Regions from separate parts of the Exiguobacterium sp. s194 genome, predicted to be linked through region 2. Evidence: riboswitches for the same ligand, from Rfam matches in the RefSeq annotation. Region 2 holds a riboswitch; each other region holds the start of a gene.
The links. A riboswitch is a leader RNA that binds a small molecule or an ion and turns the genes downstream of it on or off. The one in region 2 is predicted to bind S-adenosylmethionine.
Positions count from the first base shown of each region.

Region 1: another riboswitch for S-adenosylmethionine. It lies ahead of msrA (peptide-methionine (S)-S-oxide reductase MsrA); the one in region 2 lies ahead of KNP85_RS03455 (methionine ABC transporter ATP-binding protein).
Region 3: another riboswitch for S-adenosylmethionine. It lies ahead of KNP85_RS04065 (Na+/H+ antiporter NhaC family protein); the one in region 2 lies ahead of KNP85_RS03455 (methionine ABC transporter ATP-binding protein).

Region 1 is NZ_JACSLT010000005.1:112,329-119,216, forward strand. It holds gene KNP85_RS07595 (3'-5' exonuclease) at 1-439, opposite strand, end outside; gene KNP85_RS07600 (four-helix bundle copper-binding protein) at 505-837, opposite strand; tRNA gene KNP85_RS07605 (tRNA-Ala) at 951-1,023, opposite strand; gene KNP85_RS07610 (GRP family sugar transporter) at 1,158-2,021, shown strand; gene msrA (peptide-methionine (S)-S-oxide reductase MsrA) at 2,051-2,563, opposite strand; SAM riboswitch class I at 2,628-2,729, opposite strand; gene KNP85_RS07620 (hypothetical protein) at 2,774-2,935, opposite strand; gene KNP85_RS07625 (amidase family protein) at 3,047-4,450, shown strand; gene rlmN (dual-specificity RNA methyltransferase RlmN) at 4,520-5,581, shown strand; gene KNP85_RS07635 (SMP-30/gluconolactonase/LRE family protein) at 5,758-6,639, shown strand; gene KNP85_RS07640 (hypothetical protein) at 6,652-6,888, shown strand, end outside.
Region 2 is NZ_JACSLT010000002.1:300,866-307,753, forward strand. It holds gene KNP85_RS03425 (acyl-CoA dehydrogenase family protein) at 1-631, shown strand, start outside; gene KNP85_RS03430 (hypothetical protein) at 719-1,447, shown strand; gene KNP85_RS03435 (arsenate reductase family protein) at 1,493-1,855, shown strand; gene gcvH (glycine cleavage system protein GcvH) at 1,895-2,278, shown strand; gene KNP85_RS03445 (PTS sugar transporter subunit IIC) at 2,321-3,373, opposite strand; gene KNP85_RS03450 (thioredoxin family protein) at 3,561-3,818, shown strand; SAM riboswitch class I at 4,271-4,376, shown strand; gene KNP85_RS03455 (methionine ABC transporter ATP-binding protein) at 4,454-5,482, shown strand; gene KNP85_RS03460 (methionine ABC transporter permease) at 5,472-6,134, shown strand; gene KNP85_RS03465 (MetQ/NlpA family ABC transporter substrate-binding protein) at 6,165-6,888, shown strand, end outside.
Region 3 is NZ_JACSLT010000003.1:42,895-49,782, reverse strand. It holds gene KNP85_RS04085 (PucR family transcriptional regulator) at 1-1,178, opposite strand, end outside; gene KNP85_RS04080 (divergent PAP2 family protein) at 1,281-1,706, opposite strand; gene trhO (oxygen-dependent tRNA uridine(34) hydroxylase TrhO) at 1,823-2,764, opposite strand; gene KNP85_RS04070 (TVP38/TMEM64 family protein) at 2,990-3,634, shown strand; gene KNP85_RS04065 (Na+/H+ antiporter NhaC family protein) at 3,662-4,963, opposite strand; SAM riboswitch class I at 5,016-5,111, opposite strand; gene KNP85_RS04060 (GGDEF domain-containing protein) at 5,208-6,887, opposite strand.

The DNA of each region.
Region 1 (6,888 bases), on a different contig from region 2:
GATGGATGAACGGGACGTTCAAATATTCCGCCATCGTGTTCAGCTTGTGATTCGGCAGTCCAGGATACAGTTTTCTCGACAGCTTGACGGTACAGCCGTACTCGATCGTCGGAAACGTATATAAATCATATTTGGCGATCGCTTTCTTGAAAGCGCCCATATCAAATGAGGCATTGTGCGCCATGACGAGGTCGACATCCCGCAGCGTCGGATAGAGCTGTTCAAGCACCTCGGGTAAGGCTGGAGCGTCCCAGACGTCGCTCGGCCGGATGCCGTGGACGCGGATATTGCCTGCGTCAAAGTCTTCTTCTGGATTGACGAGTAGTTGGTTCGTCTCGATGATTTCACCGTCGACGAGTAGGCTCCAGCCGACAGAGCAGATGCTGCGACTATCGCGGTTGGCCGTCTCGACGTCGATGGCAAGAATTGAATGTGACATAATCGGTCCCTTTCTCATAAAACAAGTATAAAAAAAGTCTAACATATCGTTAGACTAAAAAGCGATTATGCGGCCACGAGGTTGCGACACGCCTCGGCACAGCGGAGACACGCTTCGGAACAACGTTGGCAATGGTCATGCAAATGGCGGCCACATTCGACGGCGCACGTGTCGCACACCTGGGCGCAGAGTGCAGCAATCGGTTTGGTGAAAGCCGAATCGGTCTCGAGCGCGTTCAAGGCGAGCGCACACACTTCCGAACATTCTTTCGTCAGCCGGATACACTCGGCGACCATCAATAAATCCTCTTCTTGTAAACATTTTGAGAAACAGTGATTGCTTGCCCGCATACAGTCGATGACGGCTAAAATGGTCTCTTCGACAGAGGCACGATCCATAGTAAGTCCCCCTTAGAATAATGATGTCTTACAATCATTACCCGCTACCAGGTGACTTAAACCGGGCGGAGACGCAAAAAAGTCACCCCTCAAATGAGTGGTGACTTCCATAATGGAGCATAGCGGGCTCGAACCGCTGACCTCCACGCTGCCAGCGTGGCGCTCTCCCAGCTGAGCTAATGCCCCGTTCGAAAATTATTATATCATCCTAGTAAAACATTTGGCAATGGGTATTTTTAAATTTTTTTGAACAAAGTTTAATCGGGCGTAAACGTGGGAAAATCATGGGTAATGTTATTCTACGAAAGCAGGTGTTATCTATGGAAATGATTTTACTCGCACTCTTACCTGCCTTGATGTGGGGGAGTATCCCACTCATCGTCTCGAAAGTCGGCGGCAAGCCGATTCAACAGTTAATCGGGACGACGATTGGGGCGATGGTGATGGCGGTCATCATCGCACTCGTCTTCAATCCGGAGTTCACGACGCTCGCAATCGTGACCGGCTTCATATCTGGTGTGTTCTGGGCACTCGGGCAATATTTACAGTTCCAGTCGTTCCAAATTTTAAGTGTATCGAAAGCGATGCCGATCAGCACCGGGATGCAACTCGTCGGGACGTCGTTGTTCGGGGTCATCGTGCTCGGCGATTGGAAGACGACGACCGAGTTGTGGCTCGGCTTTTCTGCGCTCGTGTTGATTATCATCGGGGCGGCACTGACGTCATACCAACAACAAAAAGATGGCGATAGCAGCGGCGCCTTGAAGAAAGGTTTGCTCGTCCTGCTCGTGTCGAGTATCGGTTATGTGACGTATGCCGTCTTGACGAACTATTTCGAGGTCGACGGCATCACGGCCATCTTGCCGCAGTCGGTCGGGATGTTCGTCGCGGCGCTCTTGTTCAGCCTGCGTGAGAAAGATGTGAAGAAGTTCGACCCGAAGACGTTCAAAAACATTTTGGCCGGTCTCGCTTGGGGGATCGGGAACTTCGGGCTGTTCGTGTCAAGCGGTGAGGTCGGCATCGCGACGTCATTCGCCTTGTCCCAATTGAACGTCGTCGTGGCGACGCTCGGCGGGATTTATCTATTGAAAGAAGAGAAGACGACGAAAGAACGGGTCTTCGTCTTTATGGGAATCGGGCTCATCGTCGTGGCCGGATTCATGCTCGGGATTGCCAAGAGCTAAAAAGACGGGTCAGACGACCCGTCTTTTGTTTACCAGGCTTGCTCGATGAATGCGTCGCGCCCAGATTTCTTCCGGTCCTCTTTATAGTGGGCCGGATTTTTTTTATGGAAGTCTTGATGATATTCCTCGGCCGGATAGAACGTGTCGGCCGGTAGAATCTTCGTGACAATCGGCTGTTTGAAGCGTCCGCTCGCCGCGAGCGCGTCGCGACTCTGTTCTGCTTTCACGCGTTGGTCTTCCGTATGATAGAAGATGGCCGGCGCATATTGGCTGCCGCGGTCTTGGAACTGGCCGCCGTCATCGGTCGGGTCGGTCTGAATCCAATATAGTTCGAGCAGTCGTTCATAAGCGAACAGCGTCGGGTCGAACGTGATCTCGACGACCTCATAGTGTCCCGTCGTCCCTGTCTTCACTTGTTCATACGTCGGGTCATTGACGTGACCTCCCGTATAACCGGATACGATTGACTCGATGCCAGGTTGTTCCTCGAACGGCGTCACCATGCACCAAAAACAGCCGCCTGCGAATGTTGCTTTTTCCATTAATAAGTCCCCCTCATGTTCATTTCCAAAAAAAAGCGCCCATGTCATCGACATGAGCGCTCTGTCATATCGGCCAAGGCAAACTGCCTTGCTGGAAGTAGCACCTTGCCGAAGCAGGTTGCTGTGAAGTCATAGAGCCAGGTCTCTCGTTCACTCGAGATATCGATATGTAGTTGGTGAGAGCATCATACCATCAGATTTGAAGCGGCGTCAACGGTTTGGTTTGCGTCGAAGTTGGACCAAGGTGGCGCCGAGAATCAAGATGACGAGGACGATGGAGAGCGGTAGCGTATACGGAGCGTCCCCGGCATATAGCTGTAAGAAGAACAAGGCAAAGACGGACAATAAGACGAGAACGTACGAACGGTTCATAGTAACCTCCCTTTTCTTTCAGTGTACCAAGTTACATATTCGTTGGCGAACGAAAACAGGAAATCATGTGGCGATAGCGAATACCATCGAGTGACCAAAGGAGGAATCTATATGACTGAACCAAACACATGTTTCGAACTCGATATCGAGACCGCCCATCGCGGATATAAAGAAGGAACGTTCACGGCGCGTGACGTGACGGCCTATTATTTGACTCGAATCGCCCAGTTGAACGATAAGCTGAGAGCGGTCATTCAAGTGAACCCGGACGCCTTGTTCGAGGCCGAGGCGGCCGACCGGGCGTTTCGACGAGGTGACCGCTTGCCGTTGCTCGGCATCCCGGTGTTGATTAAAGACAATGTCGAGACGGCCGGATTGATGAAGACGACGGCCGGGGCCGTCGCCCTCGCGCATCACTTCGCCGGCCGGGACGCCCATCTCGTCCAAAGCCTGCGCGCGAGCGGGGCCATCATCCTCGGGAAAGCGAACTTGTCCGAATGGGCCAACTTTTTGACCGAGGGCATGCCGAACGGCTGGAGTGGGGTCGGTGGCCAGACGCTCAATCCATATGGGGACAAGCTCGATGTCGGAGGGTCGAGTTCAGGTTCGGCGTCAGCGGTCGCGGCCAACTTGACGTTGCTCGCCGTCGGCAGCGAGACGAGCGGCTCGATTATCCACCCGAGCGTCCATAACGGAATCGTTGGTATCAAACCGACCGTCGGGTTGATTAGCCGCAGCGGCATCATCCCGATCTCCCGGTCGCAAGACACGGCCGGCCCGATGGCACGGACACTCCGGGATGCGGTGCTCGCCCTTGAGGCGATGGTCGGGGAAGATCCCGCTGACCCAGCGACGGCGCATCTTCCGGCCGGTCCGCCTTACCGGACTTGTCTCGATGAGCGGCAAGCAGTCGGGATGCGTGTCGGCGTCGTCAAGACCGATTTGTCGGAAGAAGAGCAGGTGCTCTACGACGAAGCAATCGCATTGCTGAAACAGAGCGGCATCGAGGTCGTCACCGTCGAACTGCCGTCGAAAGCAGGGCTCGACCAAGGGGATATCCTGTATCATGAGTTCAAGCTCGGAATCGAGGCGTATCTCGCCTCGACGAAGCTCCCGTATGAGACGTTGTCGGATTTGATTAATTGGAACAACAGTCATCCGGAGACGATTCCGCACGGACAGAAGACGTTCGAGAAAGCGAACGAACAATCGGGTCGCTTGATTGAGGACGCCTATTTGATGCGCCGCCTCGACGACGTCTATCACGCCAAGACGGACGGCATCGACCGATTGTTGGCCGAGCAGGAACTTCATGCGCTCGTCTTGCCGCATGACCACAATTATGACATGGCGGCGAAAGCCGGCCATCCGACCGTCACGATCCCGTATCGCTTGAAGGCGAGCGGGGCCCCGTTCGGTCTATCATTCACCGGGACGAGCTATGCCGAACGCGACTTGATTCGTCTCGCCTATGCGTTCGAGCGTCACGTGACACGTCCCGTCCCACCGTTATAAGAACGTTGCACCGGTCGTCCACGTCCGCTACAATGGTACGTATGTGGATTGAAGAAAGGACAGATAGCAATGAAACCATCTATATACGGGCTGACATTCGATCAGCTGACGGAAGCGTGCGTCTCTTGGGGATACAGCGCCTTCCACGCTAGACAAATCTGGGACTCGCTCTATATCGACCGAGTCAAGCACATCGAGGACATCTCGGTACGGGCCGAGGTACGTGAGGCGCTCGCCGCCGAATACGTCATCTCGACGCAAGACCTGTTCGTCAAACAAGAAGCGGGCGACGGGACGGTCAAATTTTTACTTAAACTGCATGACGGACACTATATCGAGACGGTGCTCATGCGTCACAAATACGGACGTTCGGTCTGTGTGACGACGCAAGTCGGCTGCAACATCGGCTGTAGCTTCTGTGCGAGCGGTCTCTTGAAGAAGACGCGCGATTTGACGGCCGGCGAAGTCGTCGAACAGATCATGACCGTGCAACATTATTTGGACGAGGTCGGGGAAGGTGCCCGCGTCAGTCATATCGTCGTCATGGGAATCGGGGAACCGTTCGATAACTTCGATAACTTGGTCGATTTCCTCCGTGTCGTCAAAGACGAACGCGGACTCGCCATCGCACCGCGTAAAATCAACGTGTCGACGAGCGGTCTCGCCGACAAGATTTACAAATTCGCGGACCTCGATCTTCGCATCAATTTGGCGCTGTCACTCCACGCCCCGAACGATGCGTTGCGGACGCAAATCATGAAAATCAACCGGGCGTTCCCGCTCGACAAGCTCATGCCGGCCATCCGTTATTACGTCGAGAAGACGAACAAACGCATCACGTTCGAATATATTCTCTTATCGAAAGTGAACGATTTGCCGGAGCACGCCGAGGAACTCGCCGACTTGATTGACGATATTAAAGACAAGTCATACGTCAACTTGATTCCGTACAATCCGGTCAACGAGCATATTCAGTATGAGCGGAGCACGTCTGAGGACATCATGGCGTTTTATGACGTCTTGAAGAAGCGGGGCATCAATACCGGTGTCCGTCTCGAGCACGGGACTGATATCGATGCGGCCTGTGGCCAGTTGCGCAGCAAGCATATGAATGTCGAAGGCGCAAAATGACAGGGACTCCTTGAATCTCATGATTCAAGGAGTTTTTTTGTCTTCTGCCCTAGAAGGATGCCGGCCCGGTTCAATATTTTTCTTCCGAGCGGTTGCTATTTTGGGAAATGTTGAATAGAGATTGCCCCCTCAGGGAATAGTCACTTGAAATCAATGTAGAGAGTGGAGGCAATTCAATGGAGACAGTAAACGCTGCGTTATGGATTCGAGTTCGAAATACGCTTGGGGAAGGCCCGTGTTGGGATGCGGAACTGAAACGCTTCTATTGGGTCGATATCGAGGGACATACACTTTGGTGGTACGATGAGAAGGAAGATGAATTGTCGTCGTTCGATATGGGACAACAGATCGGGTTCGCGGTCCCGAAAGTGACGGACGGCGTCGTCGTCGGCTTGAAAGACGGGATTTATGAGTGGGACGAGACGTCAAAAGAGCTCGATAAAATCGTCGAACTCGACGACCCGGAAGGAAAGCTCCGCTTCAATGACGGGAAAGCCGACCCGTACGGACGCATCTTCGCCGGCACGCTCCATCTTGAAGACGAGGCGGAACAAGCGACACTATACCGCCTGAATCGCGACGGCACGACCGAGGTCATGTTGAGCGAGTTGACATTATCGAACGGACTGACATGGTCACCCGACCATTCGACGTTCTATCATATCGATACACCGACCGAGACGGTCCGTAAATACGCCTTTGACTTGAAGACGGGTACGCTCGGCGAAGGGGAGGCCATCATCGATTTCACCGTCGAGGAAGGATTCCCGGACGGCATGACGTCCGATGAGGAAGGGTTCTTATGGATTGCACACTTCGCCGGCGGCCGCGTCTCGCGCTGGAACCCGGAGACGGGTGAAAAAGTGCTCGAGGTGCTCGTGCCGGCCCCGAACGTCACATCGTGCTGTTTCGTCGGTGACGACTTGAACCAACTCGCCATCACGACGGCTCGTGAAGGAATGGATGACGAGGCACTCAAAGCCCATCCGGACGCGGGGTCGGTCTTTAAAATCGATACAGACGTGAAAGGGATGCCGCTCTATCGGTTTGGACGATAAGGAGGTAAAGAGATGGTGAAGCGATTGCTCGTTCGTGCAGGCATCGGTTTGGCACTCGCGGCAGTGGCCCGGGTCGGGATTCAAAAACTATTGGATTCGAACCAGGAAGACGACCACACGTATTTGAATCCGCGCTGGGATGAGGCCCCGAGTGTCGATGCCGATAAGGATGAGGATGAGGTCGGTCTGACGCAACTCGATTCGATTTATCGGGCCGAGTGGCAAGCGAACACGTATCCCCGCTCCGAG
Region 2 (6,888 bases):
CATGACTGAATATGAAGTCGAGAACTTGTACCGTGACTCACGCATCAACCGTATCTTCGAAGGGACGAACGAAATCAACCGTTTGATCGTACCGAGCACGCTCCTTAAGAAAGCGATGAAAGGCGACTTGCCGCTCCTCGCCGAAGCACAGAAGCTCCAGAAAGAGCTCATGAGCTACATGCCACAAGAGCTTGACGGGTCGCCGCTCGCACGTGAGAAGATGCTTCTGTCGAACATGAAGAAAATCAACTTGATGATCGCCGGAACGGCCGTCCAGAAATATCAGCAGGCCCTCCAGAACGAACAAGAGATTCTCGCGAAGATTGCCGACATCATCAGCGCCATCTATGCGCTTGAAGCGGCCATCGCGCGGACGGAGAAAGCCATCGCCCGTACAGGCGCTGAGAAGAACCAGCAGAAAGTCCGCTATACAGAAATCTTCGCCGAGCAAGTGTTCAAGCAAGTCGAACTCATGGCGAAAGAAGTCTTGTATGCGGCCGCATCGGGCGACGAGCAGCGCATGCTCTTGTCGGCGATGAAGAAGTTCAGCCGCTATCAGCCGATCAACGTCATCGGCACGAAGCGCGAAGTCGCAGCGAGCCTCATCAAAGCGAACAAGTTCATCGTATAAGCAAGCGAGAGAAAGGGTGGCCGGACGCGGTCGGCCCTTTCTTTTTCCTGTCTGCGGACGATACAATGGACGAAGGAGGGGATACGCATGAAACGAGATGACTTATTAGAACGGATGGATGCAATCGGCCGCTCGGTCGCCAAGCATGAGGGCACGCTCATGCTCCTCGCGCTCGGTTCAATTGGACTTGAGATGGATCGGCTCGACGACTATTCGGACCTCGATTTCTTTTTGATCGTCGAGGACGGGCATAAGGCCCGCTTCATCGACAATTTGGACTGGCTCGCGGTCGAGCCGTTGGCGTACCAGTTCCAAAACACGAAAGACGGGCACAAGGTCATGTATGAGGACGGCATTTACGCCGAGTTCGCCGTGTTCGAGATCGTAGAGATGCCTGGAATCGCTTATACACCGGGGCGTGTCGTCTGGCAACGTGACGAGGCGCTCGACACGTTTGCGACGCCGAAGCTTGTCACACTCCCTTCAGACGCCGCACATCGCTACGAGGAGGCACTGACGAACCTATACGTCGGACTGCTCCGGGAACGGCGCGGTGAACAGCTCGCTGGCTTCGAACTCATTCAAGTCGCGGCTGTCAACAACGTGTTAATCGCGTACGGGGAGACGAGCGACCCCTTCAACCCGACGCGACGGGTCGAAGGGACACATCCGGAGCTCGTCGCACGTCTACAGGAGTGGTTACCCGGTTACGGAAAATCGGTCGAGGCGGCCGCAGCCATCCTCCGCCACATCGAGGCGCACCACTCGGTCAATCCGGCGCTCAAGCAAGAGATTGTGCGCTTGCTTGAAACATGAACCGACGAATCGGAATATGCTACAGTAACAGGAGAGGTGATGAACATGGTGACACTATATGGCTATCCGCCATGCAGTACGTGTAAAAAAGCAGAGAAGTGGTTGAAAGAGAACGGCATCGACTATACATATATCCATATCGTCGAGGCGACGCCGTCGAAAGACGAGTTGGCTGAACTATGGAAACAGTCGGGTCTCCCGCTTAAAAAATTCTTCAATACGAGCGGACAAGTGTATCGGAACGAAGGCATTAAAGACAAGCTACCAAATCTATCAGAAGACGAACAACTCGAGCTTCTTGCGAGCAATGGTATGCTTTTAAAGCGCCCAATCGTGACAGATGGTCAAAAATCAACTGTCGGATTTTCAGAAAAGTCGTTTACAGACGTTTGGGGCGAAGTGCTATAATACTCGTGTGAGTCTAATTCATTTGAGGGGGAAGTTAAGATGAGCAAAGTACCTGCCAATCTACGTTATTCAAAAGAGCACGAATGGGTGGAAGTGAACGGAAGCGTCGCCCGCATCGGGATCACGGATTTCGCACAAAGCGAACTAGGGGATATCGTCTTTGTCGAACTTCCTGAAGTCGGTGGCACGATCTTACTCGATGAGCCATTCGGTTCGGTTGAATCGGTCAAGACCGTATCAGAGCTTTACGCACCGATCTCTGGGAAAATCACAGCAGTGAACGAATCACTTGCCGATTCACCAGAACTCGTCAACGAAGCACCGTTCGAAGGCGCTTGGATGATCGAAGTCGAGTTGAACGACGCGTCAGACGTCGACAAGCTCATGTCAGCCGAAGAATACGAAGCGATGATTCAAGGCTAAACAAAACCCGGTTTCTCTTTACGAGAAGCCGGGTCTTTTTGATTAATCGAAGTCGAGACGGTAATGATCAGGCTCGATGAGCGACGTCCGGTTGAACAAACGATAGAACAGAATCCCGAGTGCGATTGGGATGAGCCCGAACAAGACGACGACAAGCATGACGTTCCAGAGCGCGAATCCTCCCGGCATCAAATGCAAGGCGTTGACCGGACCGATTAGACCCGAGACGCCGAATCCGGCACTGATTGGCGTGCCTTCAATCCGAAGGATACCTGCGAGCGCTCCGAGAATGGCCGCATTGGCGAGCACCGGCAACATCATGATCGGACGACGGACGAAGTTCGCCATTTGAATCTTCGGTGAGCCGAGGAAGTGGGCGATCGACGTTCCGGTCGCGTTCATCTGCCAGCCAGCGATGGCGAGACCGAAGCCGGCAGCGACGACGCCAAGGTTGGCGGCCCCGGCAGCGACACCAGAAAGGCTGATGGCTGTGGCAATTCCGACCGTCGAGATTGGCGATACGATGATGAGCGAGAACGCCATCGCGATTAACATGCCCATCACGATCGGTTGCAGTTCAGTCATCGTCATGATGATCGTTCCGACGTACGTCGTAATCTGTGAGATGTAAGTGAGTAGGAACGCGCCGATGCCTCCCGCGACGACGATGACCGTCATCGGCAAGACGAGCACCGTGTATGTCTTCAAGCGTGGCGACAACTGCATGACGAGGAACGTCGCGAGAGCGGCCGTCACACCGGCCGTGATGACGTCACCGATTCCGGCCATGAGGAACGCGCCTTCCTCGACGCGGATGGCGCCACTTCCGACCTGGGTCGCGATGCCGATCGTCCCGGCCTCGAGCGCCGATCGTCCGAACTGCATGGCGACGGCGACACCGATGATGACCGGTAAGAGGCGCATCGCAATCGTCGTCGCATCTAAGATGAACTGCAAGGACGGAAAATACGGCAAGATGGCTTTCGTTAATTCACCGAGCAAAGCGCTCGGGATGAGGGCGATGAGAATGGCAAGACTGAGGCCGTTCAAGACGTTCATTAAAAATTGTTTTCCGGTAAGCTTCTCTTCCGTCATTGGGGATTCACCTGTCCTTTTCTACTGGTTTGCTGTTATGTACAAAAGCGATAAAGTTAATGACCATACTATGCCTCTTTCTGCAGAGCGTCAACAAGAAATGTTGAAATGTTCAGAATTTTCCATTTGAGCACAACTTTTGAACCGACTGGGTCGGATTCATATACTTAGAAGAGAGGTGAGCAAAATGATGACAGACGGATTCTTATATATATACGCCCCAATGTGCGGTACATGCGCCGTGGCCGAGCGGATGCTCTCGGTCGTCGAGGCGGTCGACCCAGAATTGAAGATTGAAAAACGCGATGCCAACTTTATCCCGAACGAACTCGAGGCGTATCAGGTTATGAGTGTCCCGGCGCTATTGAAGCTGGAGAATGGCCAAGTTCGCGATCGTTTGTACGCGTTTCAAAACGTCCAGCACGTCCTATCTTTCGTTAAATGAGATAGGATGATTAGAATAATCTGAAAATTTTAAATAATCAGTTGACACAGAAAGTTCACGAATGATATATTCATTACAACATCTTACTTGAACACAACATAGGACGAGATTTTCCCGTCATCAAGACGTTTTCGAACAACCGCTGCATGAGCTTACGCGATTTCAGGTGGACCTTCCCTTCGATTGTCCCCCAAAAAAATCAAGCGTCGGGGCACCGGTCGCGTAATTGCATGGTCCGTTCGAAGACCGAGTGATGGTTGGGTAAAAATCCCCCATATAAGGATGAATGCTCTGATCGGGCAAAAGAGGTTCATCTATGGGTTGTCCTTCAGTGACTCAAGGTGCTACGTTCTGTGTCATCCTCGGATGGCACCTTTTTTATTTTTTCGCATAAAATAGTTTGACATGAAAATAATATGTCGCTATGATAAGGCTAATCGAATACGCAACCACTCTTATCAAGAGAGGCTGAGGGACTGGCCCTATGACGCCCAGCAACCGCGGAGCAATCCGAAATGGTGCTAATTCCAGCAAGGTGTATACCTTGGAAGATGAGAGCAATCGTTGTCCGTACGATAAAGTACGCACGTTTGCTCAAACGTGCGTACTTTTTTTGTTGTCAGGAGGGAAATGGATTGATTCAACTACGCAATGTGGCCAAATGGTTCGACACGAAAAACGGTCGGGTCCAGGCGGTCGATGATGTGTCGCTTACGATCGAAAGCGGCGAAATTTTTGGAATAATCGGATATTCAGGTGCGGGGAAGTCGACGCTCATCCGCTTGCTCAACCGACTCGAGGCACCGTCAAGCGGTGAAATCGTGGTCGCCGGCAGCGAGCTGACGAAACTCACACCAAAGGAACTACGCGGGGTACGTAAAAACGTCTCGATGGTGTTCCAACACTTCAACTTGTTATGGTCGCGCACAGTCGCTGAGAACATCAGCTTCCCGCTCGAACTCATCGGGGTACCGGCGAGCGAGCGCAAACGCCGCGTCCAAGAACTCGTCGAGCTCGTCGGACTCGCCGGACGAGAAGACAGCTATCCGTCACAACTATCGGGCGGCCAAAAGCAGCGAGTCGGGATAGCCCGTGCGCTCGCTACGAATCCAGAAGTGCTCCTCTGCGATGAAGCGACGAGCGCACTCGACCCGAAGACGACGGATTCGATTCTCGAACTGCTCGTCAGCATCAACAAGAAACTCGGTTTGACGATCGTCCTCATCACCCATGAGATGCACGTCATCCAAAAGATTTGTCACCGTGTCGCCGTCATGGAGGCCGGAAAGGTCGTCGAGACCGGGCAAGTCGCCGACGTGTTCCATCACCCGGAACAGCCAATCACGAAAGAGTTCGTCAAACAGATCGGCGCGGTCGAAGACATGTCGCTCACGTTCGAACATTTGAAAGCTCGTTATCCGAGCGGTCAAATCGTCAAGCTCAAATTCTTGAACGAAACGGCCGAACAACCGATTCTGTCGGAAGTGTTGAAGCAGCATGACATCGGCTTCAACATCATCGGCGGAAACGTGACGCAGTCACAAGTCGGTGCCCTCGGGACATTATTCATCCAATTGATCGGAGAGCCGGCTGAAGTCGAGCGGGCCATCGCCTCAATCCGATCACAGGCAGTGGAAGTGGAGGTAGAAAGCGATGTTTCCTAATGTAGATTGGCAAGTCATGTTAGAACAGACGTGGGAGACGCTCTATATGACGCTCGTCGCCGGAGCCGCGACGTTCGTCATCGGTCTCGCCCTCGGGATGCTCCTATATGTCACAAACGAGCCGCTCATGATGAAGAACCGTCCGATTTACACGGTCATCAGCGCGGTCGTCAACATCTTCCGGTCGATCCCGTTCATCATTTTGATTATCTTGCTCATCCCGTTCACGTTACTCGTCGTCGGGACGATGCTCGGGTCAACGGCAGCACTGCCGGCACTGATCATCGGTGCGGCCCCGTTCTATGCTCGGATGGTCGAGCTCGCGCTTCGCGAAGTCGACCGCGGCGTCATCGAGGCGGCTGAGTCGATGGGTGCGACAAAATGGCAGATCGTCTATAAAGTATTGTTCCCAGAAGCATTGCCGGCCATCGTGTCAGGCATCACGGTCACGATCGTCGCGATCGTCGGTTACACGGCGATGGCAGGGGTCGTCGGCGGTGGAGGACTCGGGAACTTGGCGTTCCTCGAAGGATTCCAGCGTTCACAAAGTGACGTCACGTTCGTCGCGACCGTCTTAATCTTGGTCATCGTCTTCGTCATTCAGTTCATCGGCGATCGACTCGTATCTGTAATTGATAAGCGTTCTGCTTAATCTAAATAGAAAATTTGGAGGGGTTTTATAATGAAATCATGGAAAACAGTACTCGGTTTAACGGCAGCTTCAGCACTTACGATTCTCGCGGCTTGCGGCGGTGGGGATTCAGAATCAGGTTCAGGCGATGACAAGACACTCGTCGTCGGCGCATCAAACGTCCCGCACGCTGAGATTTTAGAGCACGTCCAAGACGAATACGAAGAGAAGGGCTATACGCTCGAAATCAAGAAGTTCCAAGACTACGTCCTCCCGAACAAGACGCTCGCAGACGGGGAGTTGGACGCGAACTACTTCCAACACGAGCCGTACCTCGAGTCGCAAATGGCTGAAAACAAAGACTACAAATTCGCTTCAGCCGGCGGCGTTCACATCGAGCCGATCGGTGTGTACTCGAAAGACTACGCGTCACTCGATGAGCTTCCAGAAGGCGCTGAAATCATCATGAGTTCGTCGGTCGCTGACCACGGACGTATCCTCACGATGCTTCAATCTGAAGGGTTGCTCACACTCGCAGACGGCAAGACAACGGACGCGACGGTTTCAGACATCGTCGACAACCCGAAAAACTTGGAGTTCAAGACGGACGTCGAAGCGGCACTTCTCCCGCAAGCGTTCAACAACGGTGAAGGGGACGCGGTCCTCATCAACACGAACTACGCGATTGATGCCGGCCTCAACCCACTCGAAGACGCAATCGCTCTCGAAGGTGAAGATTCACCTTACGTCAACTTGATCGTCACACGTGAAGGCG
Region 3 (6,888 bases), on a different contig from region 2:
GCGGCCCGTTCAGGGAGCGAGACTTGTGTGATGTTCGTCAGTTCTTCAATCCGCCGAATCCGGTAGAGCACGGTATTCGGATGGATGTGAAGATGAGCGGCGACACGCTTGACGTTCCCATCAAAATAGAAATACCATTCGAGCGTCGTGACGAGCTCGGTATGATGTGTGACATCATACGCCTGTAGGCGCTCGATGGTCGGATGCGTCTCGAGACGAAGCCCGATGCGTCGGGCCAAATCGGGTACGAGCTGATAAATTCCGATCTGTTCGAACGTGCGCGATGTCGCAAGCTCATACGGGAACTTTCGGCGAAGCGACGTGACGCGTCGTGCTTCTTCCATCGCCGCATAGAGCATGTCGCTCTCAAAAAAGCGTCGACTGATGCCAAGGCGCGGCTCCGCTTCAATGAACTTGTCTCGGAGCTGCGTTTCAAAGCGGTCGGCCCACTGCAAGAGCGCAGTTTCTTCCTCGGCCAGGTCCGATTTCATATAATGCCAGACGAGTAACTGCTGGCCATCGATCGCGTGCAGGACGACTTCAATCGCTTGCTGGGTCGCCAATACATAAAACAGTCGTTCCGCCAGTTGGGGGGTGACCGGCTGGGCACATTCAATCACGGTGAGACGGCTGGCGACGGCAATCGGTGCGAGCTCATTCAAGCGGTCGCGGTGGGATGGCGATAAAACGGGAGTGGCCAGCACTTCTAAAAAGAAGCGTTCCAATTCGGCGTCGATGCGCCGTTCGTGCATCGCGATGGTCATCAACAATTTTTTGGCGATGTTTGCCCCTTCCTGTAGGACGGTGAGTTCCTGTTCTGAGAACGGCGTCGTTCGGGCCAGGCTCCAAATGTAACCGAGCACGTCACCTTGTTGCTTGATGACGACGGCCGCCCGCTCACCGAGACCGACGGCCATTCGGGCCGGGATGACGACCGGTTCGTCGCGGTCGATCACTTCTTGAAGGATTCCACTTTCCCACAAGTCCTCGATGACCGCTTCCGGGACACGGCGGCCGATAATCGTCGCGATTCGTGCCGGGTCCGTCGAGTCGGGGTGGGTGCTATAGGCCAGTAACTGATGGTGTCGATTCTCAATCGTGATGGGGGCCCGAATCGCTTGTCCGATTGCTTCGGCGAGCGTATCGAGCGACTCATAAGATTTCTGCAAAAAAGGCATGTCGATTCCTCCTCTCTTTCACTATACCGTCTCTGTTGTGAAAGTTCACAAAAAGATGGTGAGTTTTTAGAAGGAGGGAACGACATGCCTGCATCATTCACATTAAATTGGGAAAAACAGTCCGACCACGAGACCGAGTAAAGCCCCGACGATGACTTGGAACGGGGTATGACCGACCAGCTCATTTAAGATGGGTGTCTCGTGCTTGATTCCTTTGAAGTAGTCGTTCAACAAACGGGCCTGGAATCCGACCGCTTGACGCACGCCGGTCGCATCGTACATGACGATCGTCGCGAAAATCAAGGCGAGTGCGAACATACTGGAATCGATTCCTTCGACTCGACCGATGACGGTCGCTAAGGCGACGACGGTCGAAGAGTGGGAACTTGGCATCCCACCCGAGGCAAACATGATTTCTAATTCAAAATCTCGTGTTTTAATGAGTTCGGTTACGAGCTTGGCTGCTTGTGCGATGAACCAAGCGAGCAAGGCGGCGAGTAAAGGTTCGTTAAAGAGCAATCGATTCACTTCCTGTCTGACAATGGTATCTACACTATACCCGATTCTGTCATCGGCTAGACGTAAAGTTTCTGTCAAAAAAGCACCTCGAGCATAGGCTCGAAGTGCTTTCTGGTCGATTTTTGTTACCCGACGACGCCTTCAGTCTCCTGAAGTTTGTCCGCGATATTCTCGATGATATAGCGGTTACGTGGATGCTCCTGGCACTCTTTCGAGCATGAACGCATTTGTTTCGGTTCACACTCTTCACAACAGAAGTGTTGGGCATTACACACCGGGTTGGCACAATTAACGTAGCGGACCGTCTTCGTTCCGCAGTGCATGCACTCCGAAACAACGGACGGATTGACCGTGTTGACCGGGACGTTGATGCGCTCGTCAAAGACGTAAAGCTCACCTTCCCAGTCTTCGCCTTTCGTGGCTTCGTCTTTGCCGTACATGGCGACGCCGCCTTTAAGGTGGAAAATGTTGTCGTGACCTTGGTCACGCATATATGCGGTAAATTTCTCGCAACGGACGCCTCCGGTACAGTACGTGAGTAACGTTTTCCCTTCGTAGAGGTCCTTGTTCTCTTCGAGCCAATCTGGCATGTAACGAGAAGCCTCTACATCGATTTTGATCGCGTTTTTAAAGTGACCAAGATCGTACTCGTAGTTGTTACGAACGTCGAGGATGACGACATCGTCGCGATTCATCATCTCTTTCCATTCTGCCGGTTCGAGGTATGCACCGTGCTGTTTAGGCACGTCGAACTCACCATCAAAGCGCCACGTCACAAGCTCTTTCTTATGACGGACAAAAATTTTCGAGAACGCATGCTCTTCGACTTCATCGATTTTGAACTCGATGTCGCTGAATAGCGGGTTCGCTTTCAAGTCGCTCATGTACTGCTCGGTCTGTTCCCAAGTCCCAGAGCACGTCCCGTTGATTCCTTCGGAAGAAATCAAGATGCGTCCTTTGATACCGAGGTCCTTGCAATACTTGAGGTGCTCTTGTGTGAGCGTTTCTGGGTCTTCGATATTGACGTACTTATAGTACAGCAAGACCCGCATTGGTTTTGTTTCCATGTGTGTTACTCCCCTGTGTTCAGTTTTTTGCAGGAAAACGAACGTTGGGTTGTGTCGTTCGACGAACGGACTTGCCTGCAACCACAAGTCCATATTATATGATAGATATCACAGCGGAATTTCGCAAATACTTTTTATTTTTTTACGGCGGTGGGCAGGGGGATGCGTCTTCCTGAGCGAAATCGGGTAAAAAGGGAATAACGAAAGTTGAAGGTGGAAACTGACATGCTGACATCACTCCAACAATATATTTTAAACTTGATTGAATGGCTACAAGGACTTCCGGGCGGACCTTGGGCAGGACTCGGGGCACCTTTCCTGGAAGCCATCTTTCCATTTCTCCCGCTCGTCCTCATCATCTCGGCGAACGCAGCAACGTACGGTTTTTGGCTCGGGACGTTATTGTCGTGGGTCGGAAGTTTGCTCGGGACGATTCTTGTGTTTGCAGCTGTTCGCTACGTCTTTCGAAAGCCGATGACGCGATGGCTCGAGAGGCACAAACAAGGCGTCTATTGGCTCGAACGCATCAATCATATGAGTCCGGTCTCGCTCGGGTTTCTCTACTCGCTCCCGTTCATTCCGGTCAGTTTGATTACGTATTTACTCGCCCTCATCCAAATGCCGCTCCGGACGTTCATTATGGCGGCCGGGTTTGGGAAGTTGCTCGTCGTCTTGATTTTCTCTGTCATCGGTGACCAGTGGGAAGAGTTTATCCAAAGCCCGTTCCGATTATCTATGCTCGTCCTGTTGCTGTTCGTTCTGTGGGTAATCAGCCGCGGACTCGAAGAACTGCTCAAACGGCGTGCCTTCAGAAAACGTAACGAGCAGCTGAAACGTGAACTTGAAGCGAAACGACAAACGACCTTGTGAAGCGACAGCTTCACAAGGTCGTTTTCGTTAAGCGCGTTTTTTGAAACGCGGGAAGTTAAAGGCGATGGCCAATCCTCCGCAAATGAACAACAAGAACGGATAGAACATATACGGCACGAGCGCCGGTGATGCCGTGTTCGTCAGTTCGGCCGCAATGAGAAGCTGTGCCCCGTAAGGCAACAGACCTTGGACCCCACACGAGAAGATATCGAGTACACTCGCAGACTTTTTACGTTCGATGTCATAATCGTCGGCGATGTTCGCGGCGAGCGGCCCAGCCACGAGAATCGAAATCGTGTTGTTCGCCGTCGCGACGTTTGTCGCACTGACGAGCCCGGCGATGCTCCACTCCGCGCCGGCCCGTCTTTTAATTCGGGACGTGAGCGCGTCACGCAAGTACGTGAGTCCGCCGTTATGCGAGATGAGTCCGACGAGCCCACCCATGAGCAATGTCAGGAGTGAAATCTCGGCCATGCCCATCATGCCGTCCGCCATGGCGGTGACGTACGTGGTGACGGCTAGACTGCCATCCAACAGACCGATGATGCCGGTCAGGGCGATGCCGCCGAGCAAGACAAGGATGACGTTCATTCCCGTCAAAGCGAGCACGATAACCGCCAGATACGGAATCAACTTATACCATTCAAACGCCGCCGGCTCGATGGTGGATTCTCCGCTCGATAGGACAGCGAGTAAAATCGTTGTGATGACGGCTGCCGGCAAGACGATCCAAAAGTTGGTGCGGAACTTGTCGCGCATGTTCGTCCGCTGGGTGCGGACGGCTGCGATCGTCGTGTCTGAAATGAACGACAAGTTATCTCCGAACATGGCACCCCCGACGACGGCTGCCGCCGCGATAGCGATATTGACGCCGCTCTCCTCATGGATGCCGAGAGCGATCGGCGCCAGTGCGGCGATCGTCCCGGTCGACGTACCCATCGCCATCGAGATGAAGGCTGCGATGACGAATAGGCCGCTCAATAGGAGCGAGGGCGGTAGTAACGTCAATGCCGCATTGACGGTCGCGTCAATCGCACCGATTGCTTCGGCGACGCTTGAAAACGCACCGGCGAGCAAGAAGATGAACACCATGATGAGGATGCTCGGGTTCCCGGCACCTTGGGCGACGCGTTCGACCGTCTGGGTGACGCTCCCTTTCGTCATCATCGCCGCGACGATGACGGCAATCAAGGCCGCGATCAAGACGGGAAATTTATAAAAGTCGTCATAGTAGATGCCTGCCCCGATAAAGAAGACGAGGAAGACGAGTAAGGGCAAGAGCGCCCATTTGTTAGCTGTTGGTTGTTCCAATCGATTCACCTCATTCATTAAAATAAAAAGAGAGCCTTCTGAAAAAAGGCTCTCTCGACAAGAAACACTTTTTTCATCTTTCGAGCAGACCGCTCGCTGGATTTGGCACAGGTTACCCGCTGCCGAGACGTCATCGGGCCAGTCCCTCAGTCTCTCTTGATAAAAAAGTTGTGATATTTAGTTATAAGACACGTTCCCTAACGTACCTGTTTCAAATCTGCTTGTCAATAGCAAACCCCCACGCGATGAACGTGGGGGCGAGTCAGGTCGTTAAGAAATTATAATGGGCGACGCGGTTGCGACCGGCGTATTTACCGCCGACGTAGAGCGCGCGGTCGGCGTTACGAATCGTATCGTCAAGACGTTTGTCGCCGAACGACTGAATCGTATCGACACCGATTGAAGCGGTGACGGGTATATCGATTCCATCGACGTGGAACGGTTTGTTCTCGATTTGTTGACGGATGCGCTCAGCAATCTCGACGGCGGCCTCAACATCACAACGGTTTAAGAGCAAGATGAACTCTTCACCACCGTAACGGGCGGCAAAGTCTTCGGTGCGGAGCACTTGACGAATGCGGCGACCGAATTCTTGGAGCACACTGTCTCCGACTTGGTGACCGTGCGTGTCGTTGATTTTTTTGAAGAAGTCGATATCGAGCATCGCGACGGAAATCGGATACATCGAGCCGTCCGAGATCTGTTGAATCCCGTATTCATAAAAAGCCCGTGCATTGGCAAGCAGCGTCAAGCTGTCCGTCCGGCTCTCGGTATAGAGGCGGTCGCGTTCATGACAACGACTGATCGTCCGATTGAACGACTTGAGCAGTTTGACAATCTCGCGTTGAATGATGGGCGGATAGCCATAGACGTGCTCGCCCGTCATCACAATCCACGTGCGGATTCCTTCGATTTCCTCGGAACGGACCGAGATGAAGCTATGATAGTCTTCATTAAATTCGTTCGACAGCGGGGCGTCCCATTCGAAGCGCATCTCGTACTCGACCGAGGATTCGTTCGGATAGGTTGCATCGAGTAATTCAAAGACGACATGGCGATCGATCGGCTGGCGCGTCTTCAAATCAAAGTAAAGTGTGCGATCAAACAGTTTGAACTCGACGTACCCTTCATCGTACTCGTTGAGTCGCTCACATTGACTGAGGAACACTTCGATGGCTTGTGCCTCGCTTTGCGATAGCGATACGGCTTCTTTTGCTTCATCATATTGTTCAATCAACGATTTGAAGGCGTCTTGTCGACCTTTTTGAATGATGAGTCGCTTAATAAAGAACGTGAGTGCGGCGGCGATACTGCTGACGACGAGCAAGTTCGTCTCTCGGAAGAGCGAGGCCGCCAAAATGAAGACGAGACTGACGATATACGTGTAAAACGCGATGCTTAAAAAGTCGCGGACCGGGATGTCGACGCGGAACCACCAGCCGACTTGATACTTTTGGACGACCGTGTTCAAAATGATGGCAATAATCAAACCGGCAAGCGGAAGGAACGAGTCTTGGGAATAGAATCCGAGACCGGTCACACCACCAAGTGCCAAGTAGACACTGGCCGGGATGGCGATTTCCAAAAATGACGTGATGGCATTCCACGGATACGTAAAACGGAACCGTCGAAGCGCGACGCGCGGTTTCAAGTTGACGAACTGGAAGACGAGTAGTCCAATCTGATTGACGAACAGCGCTGTCTCAAAATCAAAGAATAAAAAAATAATTAAGACGATACTTTCTGAAAAGGTAAAGTAGACGCCTTTCCGTTCAATGGAGTCCATTTGAAAAATAATGACGAGCAACGCGATCAAGATGAACGGTAACGGCTCGATGGCCGGCATGTTCAATCCGCCTGTAGCGAACAAGATGAGCGTCAAACCGAATAGCATACTCCAAATACTCCAACCAAGGACGGACATCTTGCGGAAATGGTTCATG